DNA from 3 places in the Vibrio sp. SCSIO 43136 genome. Region 2 is predicted to be linked to each of the others. Evidence: riboswitches for the same ligand, from Rfam matches in the RefSeq annotation. Region 2 holds a riboswitch; each other region holds the start of a gene.
What was found. A riboswitch is a leader RNA that binds a small molecule or an ion and turns the genes downstream of it on or off. The one in region 2 is predicted to bind thiamine pyrophosphate.
Positions count from the first base shown of each region.

Region 1: linked by a shared signal. The riboswitch ahead of thiC (phosphomethylpyrimidine synthase ThiC) and the one ahead of thiB (thiamine ABC transporter substrate binding subunit) in region 2 are both predicted to bind thiamine pyrophosphate.
Region 3: linked by a shared signal. The riboswitch ahead of thiD (bifunctional hydroxymethylpyrimidine kinase/phosphomethylpyrimidine kinase) and the one ahead of thiB (thiamine ABC transporter substrate binding subunit) in region 2 are both predicted to bind thiamine pyrophosphate.

Region 1 covers NZ_CP071848.1:3,116,005-3,121,846, reverse strand. The annotation lists rRNA gene J4N39_RS14670 (23S ribosomal RNA) at 1-993, shown strand, start outside; rRNA gene rrf (5S ribosomal RNA) at 1,171-1,287, shown strand; tRNA gene J4N39_RS14660 (tRNA-Asp) at 1,330-1,406, shown strand; tRNA gene J4N39_RS14655 (tRNA-Trp) at 1,474-1,550, shown strand; gene J4N39_RS14650 (MFS transporter) at 1,903-3,069, opposite strand; gene crcB (fluoride efflux transporter CrcB) at 3,291-3,680, shown strand; TPP riboswitch at 3,750-3,861, shown strand; gene thiC (phosphomethylpyrimidine synthase ThiC) at 3,981-5,842, shown strand, end outside.
Region 2 covers NZ_CP071848.1:2,763,885-2,769,726, forward strand. The annotation lists gene thiQ (thiamine ABC transporter ATP-binding protein) at 1-447, opposite strand, end outside; gene thiP (thiamine/thiamine pyrophosphate ABC transporter permease ThiP) at 461-2,020, opposite strand; gene thiB (thiamine ABC transporter substrate binding subunit) at 2,118-3,110, opposite strand; TPP riboswitch at 3,153-3,246, opposite strand; gene J4N39_RS12970 (flavin prenyltransferase UbiX) at 3,304-3,927, opposite strand; gene mpl (UDP-N-acetylmuramate:L-alanyl-gamma-D-glutamyl-meso-diaminopimelate ligase) at 3,937-5,289, opposite strand; gene fbp (class 1 fructose-bisphosphatase) at 5,623-5,842, shown strand, end outside.
Region 3 covers NZ_CP071849.1:852,111-857,952, forward strand. The annotation lists gene J4N39_RS18670 (EAL domain-containing protein) at 1-455, opposite strand, end outside; gene ylqF (ribosome biogenesis GTPase YlqF) at 604-1,548, opposite strand; TPP riboswitch at 1,886-1,996, shown strand; gene thiD (bifunctional hydroxymethylpyrimidine kinase/phosphomethylpyrimidine kinase) at 2,084-2,929, shown strand; gene J4N39_RS18685 (ABC transporter ATP-binding protein) at 2,919-3,671, shown strand; partial or broken gene J4N39_RS18690 (ABC transporter permease) at 3,748-4,473, shown strand; gene J4N39_RS18695 (ABC transporter substrate-binding protein) at 4,510-5,457, shown strand; gene tenA (thiaminase II) at 5,469-5,842, shown strand, end outside.

The sequences.
Region 1 (5,842 bases), 350 kb from region 2:
AACTATAACGGTCCTAAGGTAGCGAAATTCCTTGTCGGGTAAGTTCCGACCTGCACGAATGGCGTAATGATGGCCACGCTGTCTCCACCCGAGACTCAGTGAAATTGAAATCGCTGTGAAGATGCAGTGTACCCGCGGCTAGACGGAAAGACCCCGTGAACCTTTACTACAGCTTGGCACTGAACATTGACCCTACATGTGTAGGATAGGTGGGAGGCTTTGAAACTTGGGCGCCAGTTCAAGTGGAGCCGTCCTTGAAATACCACCCTTGTAGTGTTGATGTTCTAACTTAGACCCCTAATCGGGGTTGAGGACAGTGCCTGGTGGGTAGTTTGACTGGGGCGGTCTCCTCCCAAAGAGTAACGGAGGAGCACGAAGGTGGGCTAAACACGGTTGGACATCGTGTGGTTAGTGCAATGGCATAAGCCCGCTTGACTGCGAGAATGACAATTCGAGCAGGTGCGAAAGCAGGTCATAGTGATCCGGTGGTTCTGTATGGAAGGGCCATCGCTCAACGGATAAAAGGTACTCCGGGGATAACAGGCTGATACCGCCCAAGAGTTCATATCGACGGCGGTGTTTGGCACCTCGATGTCGGCTCATCACATCCTGGGGCTGAAGTCGGTCCCAAGGGTATGGCTGTTCGCCATTTAAAGTGGTACGCGAGCTGGGTTTAGAACGTCGTGAGACAGTTCGGTCCCTATCTGCCGTGGGCGTTGGAAGATTGAAGGGGGCTGCTCCTAGTACGAGAGGACCGGAGTGGACGAACCTCTGGTGTTCGGGTTGTCATGCCAATGGCATTGCCCGGTAGCTAAGTTCGGAATCGATAACCGCTGAAAGCATCTAAGCGGGAAGCGAGCCCTGAGATGAGTCTTCCCTGGCACTTTAAGTGTCCTAAAGGGTTGTTCGAGACTAGAACGTTGATAGGCAGGGTGTGTAAGCGTTGTGAGGCGTTGAGCTAACCTGTACTAATTGCCCGTGAGGCTTAACCATACAACACCCAAGGGGTTTTGATGGACTCAAAGCTAAGAACGAATTGAATGTGTAGAGACGGTAAACGGCGAGCGGCTAAGGGCCGACGGCGTGAGAACAAAGAACAGCTTTCCAGATGATTATCGCTAGACCCCGTTGGCCGAATGCCGATGGCCGTTTACCGATAAACAGAATTTGCTTGGCGACCATAGCATTGTGGACCCACCTGATTTCCATGCCGAACTCAGAAGTGAAACGCAATAGCGCCGATGGTAGTGTGGGGCTTCCCCATGTGAGAGTAGGACATCGCCAGGCTTTAATTTTGGACACTTGCTCAAATAGCAAGTACGCCACTGCGGAGTGGTAGTTCAGTTGGTTAGAATACCGGCCTGTCACGCCGGGGGTCGCGGGTTCGAGTCCCGTCCACTCCGCCACTTATTCGAAAGCCTCGCTATTGCGAGGTTTTTTTGAATCTAGCGTTTGCTGGATTTATAAAAATTTAGGGGTGTAGCTCCAATTGGCAGAGCAGCGGATTCCAAATCCGCGTGTTGGGAGTTCGAATCTCTCCACCCCTGCCACACACAGAAGCCTCGTCGAACGACGGGGCTTTTTCGTATCTATCGCTTTTCCAAAGCGAGTGTTGGGAGCTGGAGCGCCAGCCCGGTCGAATCTCTCCACCCCTGCCATCTTAAAAGCCTCGTCGAAAGACGGGGCTTTTTTGCGTTTATAGGCTTTAGCGAACGATGGAGGTTTTTCGTACTTCGGGAAAGGGGACGCTTTGCTAACGGACGCTTACGCTAAGGGGAAAAGGGAAGAGCCAAAAGAATTGCTTTCTTGGACTAATACGAGAGCGGAAAACCTTTGAAGGCTGTTTACCATATAAAACAAAGCCTCGGACTTAGTGCCGAGGCTTTGTTGTTTTTGAGGGGCTTAGCCCTCTTCAGCCGCCAACTGGCCTTGTTGTATTGATTGTGCAGAACTTGTAGATGCTACGACCATTACACCAGTTAATATGATGAATAAGGTTGCCCATACATAGCCCATGCTAAAGCCGTAAGCTTCAACGATGGCACCGAGTACACCTGGGCCGATTGCACCGCCCATAGGCAGCACAAAAGCCATCATGACAGTGTACTTACCCGTTTGGTCGTTATCCGTTACTAGAGCCATTAGAGACGCTATTAGGAACTGTAGTAGGGCATTAATCAAACATACTGCGACGATAAAGGTAAGCGTGGATGGGAACCACTGTAGCAATGCTAAAGTAACAAGTGATATTGCTAAGCCAGATAAGATCAAAGAGCGGTGTGAGTATTTTGCTCCGAATGCTACACAGCAAAGTGCACCACCGATCCCGGCGAGAATAGATCCTGAGATCGTCATGCCAATAAGATCTGAGCCGATCCCCATATCTGACCCGATGCGCTCTACAAAGCCCCACAAACCGGCAAACGTACCAGCTTGGAAAAAAAGGGCAAATGAGGCTAGAAGTGCAGGTAAATTTAGCTTGCTACCTTTCTCACTTGCTTGCTCTTTGGCGAGGAAATTGGCAGGTAGATTTACTAGTGAGACTAGTGAAAGCGCATAGATGGCTAATACTGTCCAGATGAAGCCAGCAAAACCAAACTGAGCTTGTACTATGCTAGTGACGACATAGACCAAGATACCCGCTGATACCATCTCAAGCACTAACTTCCAACCATAGGCTTTATCAGGGTTGTGCGCAGCGCTCAGAATCGCAAGAGAAATGGTGAAAACAATGCCGGAGCCAAAACCGATAGCTGCCATCACAAGGTGCACATTGTCTGCAGTAGTCACCGTTAATCCATAACTGCCTATCGCCATCAATGCATAACCAATGCTTGAGACCAATTTCCAAGGTGTACGTTTGACCCAAAATGGAGAGAAAAGGGCAACAAGGGCAAACGCACCTAGATAAGCACTGCCGAGCAAACCAAGTTGTTCGTCGTTGAGACCGAACTGCTGAGCAATGCTCGATAGATATAGTGGAAAGGCGTTAAATACTAACGCACCCGCTGCGGCTAATGCGCATGCGGCAAATATAGCGCCTCGTGTAATTTGGGTGGAAACACTCATGGTATGCACTCCTTGCATGTTGTTAAATTGTTAACAAGTAAAGCAAGGAAAGCGTTATTGGTATCTAATTCAATTGCACTAGTTTACAAAGGTGACTCCTGTAACTTTTTCATAGTTATCTTGAATGGTGTGCAATGTGTTATAGATCTTTGCGTGGATTAGGCTCGAATTCTTGTTTGAAATGCTTAAACTAGGAGCAAGATTTTTATGGAACTACAATTATGAGTCAGGCGTATATATTAGGTTGCATTGCTTTGGGTGGTGCTTTTGGTGCATGTTCTAGATACTTGGTTTCTGAAGCTTGTGTCGCTATGTTTGGTCGTGGTTTCCCATATGGCACATTAACCGTCAATGTCGTTGGTTCTCTTATTATGGGGATGTTAATTGCGGCGTTTGAAAGTGAACTGCTAGCGACCCAGCCATGGCGCCAGATTATTGGTCTTGGCTTCTTAGGTGCATTGACGACCTTCTCCACATTTTCTATGGATAACGTATTGCTTATGCAGCAGGGGGCATTTTTCAAGATGGGGCTCAACGTACTACTCAATGTGGTACTCAGCATCTCAGCTGCATGGATTGGTTTTCAGCTGATTATGCGGGCGAGCCTATAGTTGATGTAAAACAGAGATCAGATTTGTTAAAGAGTAGTGGTTATGTCGCTGCTCTTTTTTTATAATTGTCGTCACTTGTCGGAGTGCTTCGCTCTTTTTAGAGCATAGCTGAGACCGCATTGCGGGATCCGTTGAACCTGATCAGGCTAATACCTGCGAAGGGAACAAGAGAAGATAACTGTACTAGCAGTTCCCACACTTATCTTATAGGGTTAGTAAGTACTAACATTGTACTTAAGCCCGCACCTCTTGTAGCACCATTCCGCCAAGCATTTCTCTAATAATACAAAGGAAAATGCTATGTCGAGTCGCAAACAAGCGAGACTGGAAGCGAAGAATTTCATCGATACTCTATCGGTGCAACCATACCCTAACTCAACCAAGGTTTACGTAGAAGGCAGCCGTGCCGATATCCGCGTACCCATGCGTGAAATCGCTTTGGCTGACAGCCTAATCGGCGGTACTAAGGAAAACCCAATCTTCGAACCGAATGAGCCTGTTCGAGTTTACGATACCTCTGGTGTCTATACCGACCCTGAGCATACCATCGATCTATATAATGGTTTACCTAAGATGCGTCAGGCATGGATCGACGAGCGAGCTGATACCGAGGTGCTTGATGACGTGAGCTCGGTTTACACCAAAGAGCGCCTTGAAGATGAAGCCCTGGATGAGCTTCGCTATGGTAACTTGCCTCCAATTCGTCGTGCGGTTACTGGCAAATGTGTTACCCAGATGCACTACGCACGTCAGGGCATTATTACTCCTGAGATGGAGTATATAGCGATTCGCGAAAACATGGGGCGTGCTAAGTATGCTGATGAGCAGCTAAATCGTCAGCACCCAGGGCAAAGCTTTGGTGCAAATTTGCCAAAAGAGATCACGCCAGAGTTTGTTCGCCAAGAAGTGGCGGAAGGCCGAGCAATTATCCCTCTTAACATCAACCACCCAGAAGCTGAGCCAATGATCATTGGCCGTAACTTCTTGGTGAAAGTTAATGCCAATATTGGTAACTCATCAGTGACGTCTTCTATTGAAGAAGAAGTAGAGAAACTGGTGTGGGGGACGCGCTGGGGCGGTGATACCGTAATGGACCTATCTACGGGTCGCAATATTCATGAGACTCGTGAATGGATCCTGCGCAATAGCCCAGTGCCAATCGGAACCGTGCCTATGTACCAAGCACTGGAGAAGGTAAACGGCATCGCAGAGGACCTAACCTGGGAAGTAATGCGAGATACCCTTATCGAGCAAGCTGAGCAGGGAGTGGATTACTTTACAATCCATGCTGGTCTCCGTCTGCACCATGTTCCAATGACCGCTCAACGTGTTACTGGCATCGTTTCTCGTGGTGGCTCTATCATTGCTAAATGGTGTCTAGCACACCACCAAGAAAGCTTCCTTTACGATAACTTCCGTGAGATTTGTGAGATCTGTGCCCAATACGATGTCTCGCTTTCTCTCGGTGACGGCCTGCGCCCCGGCTCTGTTGCAGATGCCAATGATGAGGCTCAGTTTGCCGAACTACGCACTCTAGGTGAGCTTACTAAGATTGCCTGGGAATATGACGTTCAGGTCATCATTGAGGGCCCTGGTCATATCCCAATGCACATGATCAAAGAGAACATGGATGAGCAGCTAGAGCATTGTCACGAGGCGCCATTCTACACCCTTGGTCCACTAACAACGGACATTGCACCGGGCTATGATCACATTACCTCTGGTATTGGTGCGGCGCTGATCGGTTGGTACGGCTGTGCCATGCTTTGTTATGTTACGCCAAAAGAGCACCTTGGCCTGCCAAACAAAGATGACGTTAAGGTTGGCTTGATTACCTATAAGCTCGCAGCGCATGCTGCAGACCTTGCCAAGGGGCATCCAGGCTCTCAGGTTCGCGATAATGCACTCTCTAAGGCTCGTTTTGAATTCCGTTGGGAAGACCAATTCAACCTTGCACTGGACCCAGATACTGCTCGTGCTTACCACGATGAAACCCTGCCTCAAGAGTCGGGCAAAGTAGCACACTTCTGTTCAATGTGTGGTCCTAAGTTCTGTTCAATGAAGATATCTCACGAGGTGCGTGAGTACGCCAAAGGTCTTGATGAGAACCAAGCGATTGAAGTGAAGTTACTCGACGATCCACTAGAAGGCATGAAGCAAAA
Region 2 (5,842 bases):
CACTAAGCATCGTGCCAATGCCGCTCGCTGTTTTTGACCGCCTGAAACCTGCTCTGGCAGACGCTCTAGTAGAGCATCAATTCCGACTTGTTTGGCCGCCGTTTCCACCTGCAACCATTGCTTATCAGACAGATTAAGCCCCGGGTGAATACCCAAAGCAATATTCTCTTTGATACTCAGATGGGCAAACAGGTTATGCTCCTGAAACAACATAGCCACCGGACGTTGATGAGGCGCAAGGCCGTTAACTCGCTGGCCGTTGGCCGTTATCTCCCCTAACTCTGGTTCAATAAAGCCCGCCACCAATGCCAACAAGGTCGACTTCCCTGCCCCACTTGGTCCCATCAGTGCCAGCACATTGCCGGATTTAACCTGCAGATCAAAGTCGAAAGTTTCATTATGATAGCGGTATTTAACCTGATTTAGCGCCAATTTTGGCGTCGTCATGGAAGGTTTCAAACTAACGGTCTCCTTTTAGCAGGCGTTCAATCAGGGTAAAACTTAGGATACTAAGGCTAAACAGCAGTAGTGACACGACTGCTGCAGCTTCCATCTGGTAGCTGCCTAGCAGTTGGAATAGGTAGAGCGGTAAAGTTTGCAGATCTTGGCTGCCAAACAGGGCAATGGCGCTCAGATCGCCCATCGACAACATAAATGCAAGTGCCAAAGCATGGCAGATCGGCCTTCGTAGCGCACGCCACTCTATCACTCGAATATGATTAACACCTCGAATCCCTAAACTTGCCGCAAGGTATTGGTACTGTTGCAATAAATGCAACATAGGTTGAGAGAGCGTTTTTATCACGTAGGGCAATGCCATTAGAGCGTTGACAATAATTACCACCCAGTGACCAATCTCACTGACATCAACATGCTCTCTTAGCAGCAAAAACAGTCCGGTGCTCACCACTAGCCCCGGTGTGACCAAGATAATGGTGCTGCTTAGCTCCAACTTATCTGCAAAGCCGTTCTTCCCTCTAACTCGATGGGCCCGACTGGTTAGAAGCACTAAAAAACCGCACACTAAGGCGAGCACGCTAGCACTGACGGCAATACTCAATGAGGTCGAAAAAGCTTGCCAAAAACGGGGCTGAGCCAAAACGTCAAAAACCTTACTGTTGAGACCAGCCAACACCACAGAAACCAACGGGGGTACGACGACCAAGATAGCTACGGCTATCCAGCCCCAGTTCCAAACACTTTGAGCAAAACTCGGCTTAGATATTGGGCGTATAGTGCCACCACTACTGCTAGCTAAAGGGGCTGCTAGTTTTTGAACACCAAGCGCAATCGCAGCGCACAGCCCCATTTGCCATAACGCTAACATTGCCCCGGCTTGCAGGTCGAAGTCATATTTAATTGCTTGGAAAATCGCGAGCTCAATCGTGGTGGACTTAGGCCCTCCACCGAGCGCCATCACGGTAGCAAAACTGGTAAAACAGAGCATAAACACCAGCCCCGCAACATGTGGCAATTGCTGTCGCATTCTTGGCCACTCAACAAAGCGAAACTTTTGCCAACTGTTCATACCAAGATGAGCCGCCAACTTGTGTTGCTCAGCAGGAATCGTTTCTAGGGCTTGCAGCAATAATCTCGAAGCATAAGGCAGATTAAAAAACACGTGCGCCAGCAAAATTCCATTCAAACCATAGATAGAATATGACCAGCCAAAATATCGGTTGAGCAACCCACTATTACCGTAGATAGCCAGTAAGCCAAACACGCCCACCAACACTGGCAACACTAAAGTCGATGAAAAAAGCTTGAGCAGTAACCCTTTGCCTCGAAAATGCACTCTTGATAAGGCATGCGCCACAGGGATGGCAAAACCAACGCTGAGTAGCATCGAAAGTGTGGCTTGATAAAAACTGAACTGGGTGACGTGCCAGTAATAGGGATCGCTCACTACCTGCATCGGATTAAGCGACGGAGCATAGCTAAGCAGAGATGATAATGCCCCTCCCACCAGCAGCAGGATAAGCAGAGAAACGAAATAGCCTGCTTTAGGGATGGGGTTCACTGATCGTGGTTTCCAAGAAAAAGACCATGCAATAGGCATGGTCAAATAGTTAAGTTTCGAGGTGCGAGCTTGATTGTACAAGCCACACCTCAACCGATTAATTTACCAACGCACTTTGCCACTCACGTACCCAGCGTTTGCGCTCGGTGGCGACTTCTTCTGCCGTAAAGCTCAGTGGCGTTTTTGGCAAATCCAGCTGATAGAAATCTGCTGGAAGCTCAACCGTAGTCACTGGATACATCCAGTTGCCTGTTGGCATCGCATTTTGGAATCCGTCACTTAAAATGAACTGCATAAATTGCTCAGAAAGCTCTGGTTGTTTGCTGGCTTTCACCTTAGCCGCAACCTCGACTTGCATGTAGTGGCCTTCTTTAAAGGTGGCCGCAGCGTAGTCAAAATCACCTTCAGCAATCATGTGATAAGCCGGTGAGGTAGTGTAAGACAGCACCATATCAGACTCACCTTTTAAGAACATAGAGTAAGCTTCACTCCAGCCCTTAGTGACTGTCACTGTCTTAGCAGCAAGTTGCTGCCATGCTGCAGAAACGTCGTCACCGTATACGTGCTTCATCCATAACATCAAACCTTGGCCCGGTGTAGAGGTACGAGGATCTTGGTAAATCACCTTAAGATCGTCTCGCTCTTCAACTAACTCTTTCAAGCTTGTTGGTGGGTTGGTCAATTTTTTGCTGTTGTAGACAAACGCAAAATAGCCGTAGTCATACGGAACGAATGTCTTGTCATTCCATGCTTGAGGCAGAACCAGTTTACTGGTGTCAACTTGGTGCTCAGTAAGCAGCCCCGTTTGCTTTGCTTCAGCAACCAGGTTGTTATCTAGTCCTAAGATCACGTCAGCCTTAGTATTTTTACCTTCCAAACGCAGACGGTTAAGAATCGATACACCGTCATCTAGTGCGACTAAATCAAGCTGACAGCCACATTGAGCTTCAAAAGCCTGTTTAACTTTCGGGCCCGGGCCCCAGTCAGCAGCAAATGAGTCGTAGGTATATACCGTTAGTGTGGGTGTAGCTGCCATGGCAGCCGAAGTGAACATGGTAGTCAACGCTACCGCAGTCAGTGTTTTTTTCACTGCTCGCTCCTATCCTTTGCGTTAGGTGAGCGGCACAGGGTTGAGAGATGATCACTCAATTCCTACGCCAGCATTATCTGGTTCAGGTCGATGGGTATTTTCTCAGCCGCTACACGCAGCACCCCAATGAGTTCTTAATTCCGATTTAAGAATGTCACATTGTAATCTTTTATTAACCTATCAGCCACATCAATTATTGACGTTGATCATAGCCCCAGCGCCCGACCAAACCTTGTTCAATGCCTAGGTGGTCCAGTATGCGCGCCACCATAAAGTCGATCAAATCATCGATAGACTGAGGCTGATGATAGAAGCCAGGGGCGGCTGGCATGATGGTTACGCCCATCTGCGATAGCTTGTGCATATTTTCAAGATGCAGAGTTGAAAATGGGGTTTCGCGAACCACTAAGATCAGCTGGCCACGTTCTTTCATAACCACATCTGCGGCGCGCTCTATTAGATTGTCCGACATGCCATGTGCAATAGCGGCAACACTGCCTGCGCTACACGGACAGACTATCATTTGCTTGGGTGCAGCCGAGCCTGATGCCACTGGAGAAAACCAATCTTCTTTTCCACACACCACGAGTTTGTCTGGATCACAGCTAAGATGCTCCACGAGGACCTGCTTTGCTGCGTCGGGTCCGCTGGGCAATTTAAGTCCGTGCTCAGTTGCGAGCACGACTCGAGCTGCAGATGAGATCAGTAGAAACACTTGATAATCTGCAGCAATCAAACTTTGCAACAACTTGATTCCGTAAGGAGCCCCAGAGGCTCCAGTCCATGCCAAGGTGATGGCTTTATCTGCTCGTTTCATAACTCTATTTTAGTTGGTTGCTAGCGCATCGAGCAGCTTTTGATGAATACCACCAAATCCGCCGTTGCTCATCACTAGAATGTTGTCACCCGGTTTGGTCGCTGTGACAATTTTCTGCACCAGCTGGTCAATATCATCGCTCGTTTGAGCGGGCTGCTGGCACTGCTGTGCAACATCTGTCACCTGCCAACCGATGTCTGGCTGGAATAAAAACACTTGGTCAGCGCTTGCCAATGAGTCTGCAATTTGATCTTTGTGAGTACCAATTTTCATCGTACTTGAACGAGGCTCAAATACCGCCAAAATTCGTTCACTGCCGACTTTATCCCGCAGTCCTTGCAACGTTAACTCGATAGCGGTTGGGTGATGGGCAAAGTCGTCATACACTTTGACCTGACCTTGTTCGCCTTTAAGCTCTAATCGACGCTTAGTGTTAATAAAGCGAGCCAATGCACCACAAGCTAACTCAGGCGTAACACCGACATGACGTGCCGCAGCAATCGCCATCAGTGCATTATTTACGTTGTGCTCACCAACAAGATCCCATTTAACTCGTCCAACCAGCGAATTTTCGAAATAAACATCAAAATCACTGCCGTCAGGATGGTGTTTTTTGGCTTGCCAGCCAGTTTCTACCCCTGATTGCTCGGTTTCAGACCAGCAACCTCGGTGTAAAACATCTTCAATTGCCGTATCTTGCGCAGGAAATAACAACTTACCGTTACCGGGTACTGTACGCACTAAGTGGTGAAATTGTCGCTTGATCGCTTCAAGATCGTCAAAGATGTCTGCATGATCGAACTCTAGGTTGTTGAGTACTAATGTGCGAGGGTGGTAGTGAACAAACTTAGAACGCTTGTCGAAAAAAGCACTGTCATACTCATCGGCTTCGACCACAAAGAACATGCTTTCGCCTAATCGCGCCGAAATACCAAAATTGCCTAAAACACCACCAACCAGAAAACCTGGTTGATAGCCGCAATCCTCTAAAATCCATGCCAACATGCTCGAGGTTGTCGTCTTGCCGTGAGTACCCGATACAGCCAATACCCAGCGGTCATGCAACAAATGATCTTGCAGCCATTGCGGGCCCGACGTATAGCGAATGTTGTGATTAAGCACATATTCTACACACGGATTTCCACGGCTCATTGCGTTGCCAACCACCACCAAATCTGGCTTGGGCTCCAATTGCACCGGATCGTACCCTTGTATGATCTCAATACCTTGCTCTTCAAGCATAGTACTCATGGGCGGGTAAACGTTTGCGTCACAACCTGTCACTCGATGACCTAACTGTCTTGCCAACATTGCCAGCCCACCCATGAATGTGCCACAAATTCCGAGAATATGAATATGCATAAATGCGATCCTTGTACTTACCAATTGTCATACAATTTGGTAGAAAAACACTCGCCAACGCCCTGAAGAGAATTGGCATAAATTTTAGCGAGAAAGATATAAACACCGGCGTAACAAGCCAGTTACTTCATTACCATTAAAAAGATCAGGGCGATAGAATATGAGAGTTGGCGAATAAGCCTCTTTAGAAGGTATGCCGACCTTAACTGATGTTTACTGACTGTTGCGATACCAAGTGCATCGCTAGAGCTCCGCCTATCTTGGCTTAGAGCCCTTCCCCATTCAAGTGAGTTACGTCAGAAATCCCCCAATATTGACTGCAAAGGATAAAAGATGTCAGATATTCGCACCCTCGGTGAATACATCGTCGAAAAACAAAATGACTTTCCCCATGCTAGCGGCGAGCTGTCTTCCCTGCTTGGTTCGATCAAACTTGCTGCAAAGATTGTAAACCGTGAGATCAACAAGGCAGGTTTGGTCGACATCATGGGCGCTGTGGGCTCTGATAACGTTCAAGGTGAAGCCCAGCAAAAACTTGACGTCTATGCCAACG
Region 3 (5,842 bases), on a different replicon from region 2:
TTTTCATTCAAAGCATGTTGTTCAACGATTTCCATCACTAACTGTTGGTTACTGATTTCTAACTCTTTTAAGCGACGATTGATCAAATCAACGCTTGATGGGTTGCTCGGTGCTGATTCGGTACTTGCAGGAAGCATATTTAAGAACAGCTTTAGATGTGACTTGTTGGATTGGGCAAAATTGCGGATATGCATCGCCCTAGCAAGACGGTCGACATTTATTCGGTCTTGAAGATCATAGCTTTTGGTGTGGAAGAACACATCTGGGGTGATAGGGGTGTTACAGTTTCGTTGATTGATTCTGACTAACGCTTCGTATCCGACGAGTTTGTTATGGCGATCGTAAATGGCTTGAAAACAGCTACTCAGTTTCCAAAGCTTATAATCAATGCTGTATAGACCTTGCTCATCAACAGAAAAGTACTGCTCAAACTGCTCTTGTCGACTAAAAATCATTAAGGTTCGCCATAAAACAAAATGCCAAAAGAACGCTTATTTTACAACTCAAATTAATAAATTACGACCTCTAAGCATCAGATTTTTGTTAATAATGGTAAATGATTTGATATGGACCCAAAAAAGGAGGCGTGCGCCTCCTTTTGACTTATCGTTTGTTTTTAAGATAGCGTTTACGGCGTTCTTCTTTCTTCTTGGCTTTTTCTTCGGCCTTTCTTGCAGTCTCTATTTCAACTTGAACTAGCTCTTCAGTGATCATCTCTGGGTGTTCTAGAGTGATTCGACCTAAAGTGCCATTTCTGAGTTCATGTAGAAGTATTTCAGAGGCTTTATGCAAGTCAACACGACCACCAGCTCTTAGTGCACCACGTTTTGAACCAATCGCTTCCATTAGCTCCAAATCAGACTCTGGCAACTCTTCGATTTGATAACGCTCTTTGAGTTTCTCTGGATAAGCTTTGGCCAAATACTCAACGGTATAAAAAGCAACCTCGTCGTATTCCATTGCCGTGTCTTTTACCGCCCCAGTTGCTGCCAGACGAAAACCACTGTGAGGGTTTTCTACTTTTGGCCACAAGATCCCCGGAGTATCCGATAGCACGATGCCATTTTGTAGGTTAATGCGCTGTTGGCGACGGGTAACGGCCGGTTGGTTACCTGTTTGAGCAATCGTTCGACCAGCAAGGGTATTGATAATGGTAGATTTTCCAACGTTAGGTATGCCCATGATCATGGTACGAATGTTTTTACCAATCTCTTCACGGTGAGGAGCAAGCTTACGGCACAACTCAAGGATCTTATTTACCTCATTTTGGTTGGTCGTAGTAATCGCCATCGCCTTAACGTTGCTTTCTTTCTCAAGATGGTCAATCCAAACTTGGGTCATCTCAGGGTCAGCTAAGTCGCGCTTGTTGAGCACTTTGACCACCGGCTTATCACCACGGATTTGAGAGATCATCGGGTTTTCACTACTAAAAGGGATACGTGCGTCTAGTACTTCGATGATGACATCAATGGTAGGAACGGCTTCTTCGATCTCTTTACGTGCTTTATGCATGTGACCAGGAAACCACTGAATAGTGTTGTTAACCATTTGAAAAATTTACCTTTGGTTTTTGATTTTGCTAGTAATAACCACCTATTTCCGCCTCAAAAACGAACTAAGAGAAAGCAGGGAATATAAAAATGCGAGTTTAACCAGCGTTTGCTGTGATCATAGTAACATTTTATGTAAATTGCTGAAATGCCATAAGGGATTAGTCTTTCAGACTCGGGCTATCACTATTATTTAAAGAGCTTGCTTTATCGCAAAGACAAGGAGGTAATAAATACTGTGTAAATTGTCACCAACGTCAGGGCTGGACTAGCAATTAAATGAGAAAAAGTCACATTTAAGGGTGTGCGCCACCGTAAACTGCTGCTACTATTGAGCGAAATAGTCGGGGGGCAAATGCAACTTATTGTATTTGCTGAGATCGATTTCGAGACCCGTTGAACCTGATTCAGTTAGCACTGACGTAGGGAACTATTAGCATCACCAAGCCTAGAGTGTATTTATACCGCTGCGCCTGCAGTGTTGTCGCACGTATTTAGGCTTGGGTCGTTATGGTTTTCTATGTCTGAAAGAAATGGAAAACCACATGACGCAACACTCTACTCTTCGTACTCCTATCGTTCTTACCATTGCAGGATCAGACAGTGGCGGCGGCGCTGGCATTCAAGCCGATATTAAGGCGATTTCTGCGACTGGCAGCTATGCGTGCTCAGTTATCACTGCAATTACTTCTCAAAATACTCAAGGCGTTTCTGCCATTTTTCCTATTGCCTTGGACCACGTGGCAAGCCAACTAGATGCGGTGTTTACCGATCTCAACGTTGTTGCAGTAAAGATCGGAATGCTAGCTGACTCTAATATCATCAAAGTGGTCGCAGATAAAATTCGCCTGTACCAGCCAAACTATCTCGTGGTTGACCCAGTGATGGTTGCGACAAGTGGTGATTTGCTTCTTGAACAGGCAGCGATTAGCACTCTCAAGCAAGAATTGCTGCCTCTTGCAGATATCATCACTCCCAATTTACCCGAAGGTGCGGCTTTGACGGGCTTGCCAGTCCCTAACAGCGAATCTGAAATGCAGGAGATGATTTCTGATTTGCGAGCACTTGGTGCTACGGCGGTGTTATTAAAAGGCGGCCATTTAGATAAGGACGAAAACAGTAATGATCTATTGATTACGTCTGATTCAGCAACCTTAGTTAGCGCCAAACGAGTGGCAACCAAAAATACCCACGGCACGGGCTGCACGCTTTCCTCGGCGATTGCTTCTTATCTGGCTCATGGCAATCCTATCGACCAGGCAGTATCGCTGGGTAAATCTTATATTTCTCAAGCGATAGCTCATGCAGACGAGCTTGAGGTGGGCAAAGGGCACGGCCCAGTAAATCACTTCTTCAAAGGTCATGCCGATGTCCGCTAACTCGGTTTCGATAGAAATCAGCGATGGGTATTTGCGCTACCAAAATTCAAATATCGCCACCCTAGAGGGATTGAATCTAAAGCTAGACTCCGGCCAATGGACAGTGCTGCTTGGTCGCAGCGGCTGTGGCAAAACCACGATCTTACGTTATCTAGCGGGTCTACTTGAAGGGCAAGTGCATTGGCAGGGGCAATTATCTACTTGTGATCAACTTCCTGTAGATGATCGCATTGCGTATATGGCGCAGCAAGACCTGTTACTGCCGTGGCTCAGCGTGATAGACAATGTTTGTCTTGGAGAGCGTTTTAGTGCGTCTGCGAATCTCGACGCTAGATCCCAAGCTACTCAACTGATTGAGCTCGTGGGCTTGTCTGAATACCTAGAAGCTACACCAGACAAATTGTCAGGAGGGATGCGTCAGCGGGTTGCTTTAGCGAGAACGCTAATGCAGAACAAGCCAGTTGTGTTAATGGATGAACCTTTTTCAGCGCTTGATGCAGTCAATCGTCATAAATTACAAACACTTGCACATCAGCTACTCAAAGACAAAACCGTAGTGTTGATCACGCATGATCCCCAAGAAGCGGTTCGACTAGCAGACAGATTGTATGTGTTAGAAGGCATGCCAGCTAAGGCAGGATCTATCAGTGTGCCTTCAAGTCAAACGCCAAGAAAACTCAGCGAAGAAACCGCTCATTTACAACAGCAGATTTTAGAAGTGTTGGAGCGTGACCATGAATGACTTGGCTGAACACCAAACGCTTACAAGCAAGACAGTTTCACAGCCTCTAACAAAAGGCTTTAATCAATCGTTAGTTCGGTTAGTTGTCAGTTGTGTAGTCATTCTAGGCCTGTGGCAGGGCTGTGTAGTGATGTTTGAGCTGCCAAGTTTTATATTGCCAGCGCCTCTAGAGGTGTTTAGCAAACTGATAGAGCGACAAGAGGTATTGCTTAAGCACACATGGGTGACTGCGCAGGAGATCTTACTTGGTCTGGCTTTGGGCTTATCAATGGGGCTGCTTTTTGCACTACAGATGTTGTTATTTGAACCGCTTAAACGATGGCTTCTACCCATTTTGATTGCCAGTCAAGCCGTACCTGTGTTTGCAATCGCTCCCGTATTGATGCTTTGGCTTGGATATGGCATCGCTTCGAAAGTGGTGATGGCGGCAATCATTATTTTCTTTCCTGTAACCACTTGCTGTTACGACGGCTTGCGCAACACCCCAACAGGTTATCTTGATCTGGCTAAAACCATGGGGGCCACCAAGTGGCAGAGACTACGTCACATCCAACTACCCGCTTCTTTGCCAACTTTAGCTTCAGGCATACGGGTTGCAGTGGTCGTCGCACCTATAGGTGCTGTTGTTGGAGAGTGGGTTGGCTCCAGCGAGGGGTTGGGGTATCTGATGCTGCAAGCCAATGCACGAATGATCATCGATGAAATGTTTGCGGCGCTGTTTATTTTGGCGCTGCTGTCCGTTTCGCTTTATTACCTGACAGACATACTTCTTAAAAAGCTGATCCCATGGGAAAACAGCTAATTAACTACAATAAACAGCCTTATAGGAAATCGAAAAATGAAAAAAGGAACGATCGCTACAGCGCTCGCCATTGCAGTGACGACATTTACAACCAATGCCGTTGCACAAGAGAAAGTCACCTTGATGCTTGATTGGTTTGTTAATCCAAATCACGGACCGATTGTGATTGCTAAAGAGCGTGGCTACTTTAAACAGCAAGGGATCGAAGTTGAGATCCAAGAACCTGCTGACCCAAGTACACCAGCCAAGCTGGTGGCTGCTGGTCGTGTGGATTTGGCGGTGTCATATCAGCCGAGTTTGACTATGGACGTTGCTCAGGGTTTACCCTTGGTTCGCGCTGCAACTCTTATTGCAACGCCATTAAACACATTGATGGTGCTAGACAATGGCAAGAATGGTTCACTAGCCGATCTAAAAGGCAAAAAGATTGGTATCGCAATCGCAGGTAACGAAGAAGCCACGATTGGCACTATGCTGGCGCAGGAAAACGTTGAGTTCACTGATGTAGAAACTATCAATGTTGGCTGGGCGCTATCTTCGTCTTTGGCATCTGGTAAGGTTGACGCCATTTGGGGCGGATTACGAAACTTTGAAACCAACCAGTTGGCGTTAGAAGGTTATAAAGCTAAAGCCTTCTTCCCAGAAGAGCACGGTGTACCAGCATATGATGAGCTAGTGTTTGTTGCCAATGCCAAATCGCACGATGTGAAGACACTTAAAGCATTTAATAAAGCACTAGAGCAAGCAACCACCTACATCGTCAATCATCCACAGGCTTCTTGGAATGAGTTTGTCGCATATTCACCAGATACGCTTAACAATGAATTGAATCAGCGAGCATGGAATGACACTTTAACCCGCTTTGCGTTGCGTCCTTCAGCGGTTGACTTGAAGCGTTACGACGACTACGCCCAGTTCATGTACGACAAGGGCATCATTAAGAGCCTGCCAAAAGCTAAAGACTACGTGCCATCATTTGATTAAGGCGAGGAAGAATGAAGTATCAAGACCTGATTAATGCCTGTGAGCAAGACTGGCAAGACTACACCGAGCATACTTTTGTAAAGCAACTAGCTATTGGTAGCTTAGAGCAGCCTTGTTTTTTGCATTACCTTAAACAAGATTTCTTGTTTCTTAAGCAATACGCTCGCGCTTACGCTTTGGCTATCTACAAAGCCAAAACACTAGCGGATATGCGCAAGGCACTACCAAGTGTTCACGCTCTGCTGGATTCTGAAATTGCGCATCACGTCAGCTATTGCGGTCAGTGGGGTTTGACGGAGACGGACTTGGAAGCCGAGCAAGAAGACTTTGGTACGGTCGCTTATACGCGTTATGTGCTCGACGCTGGAATGACCGGTGATCTTGT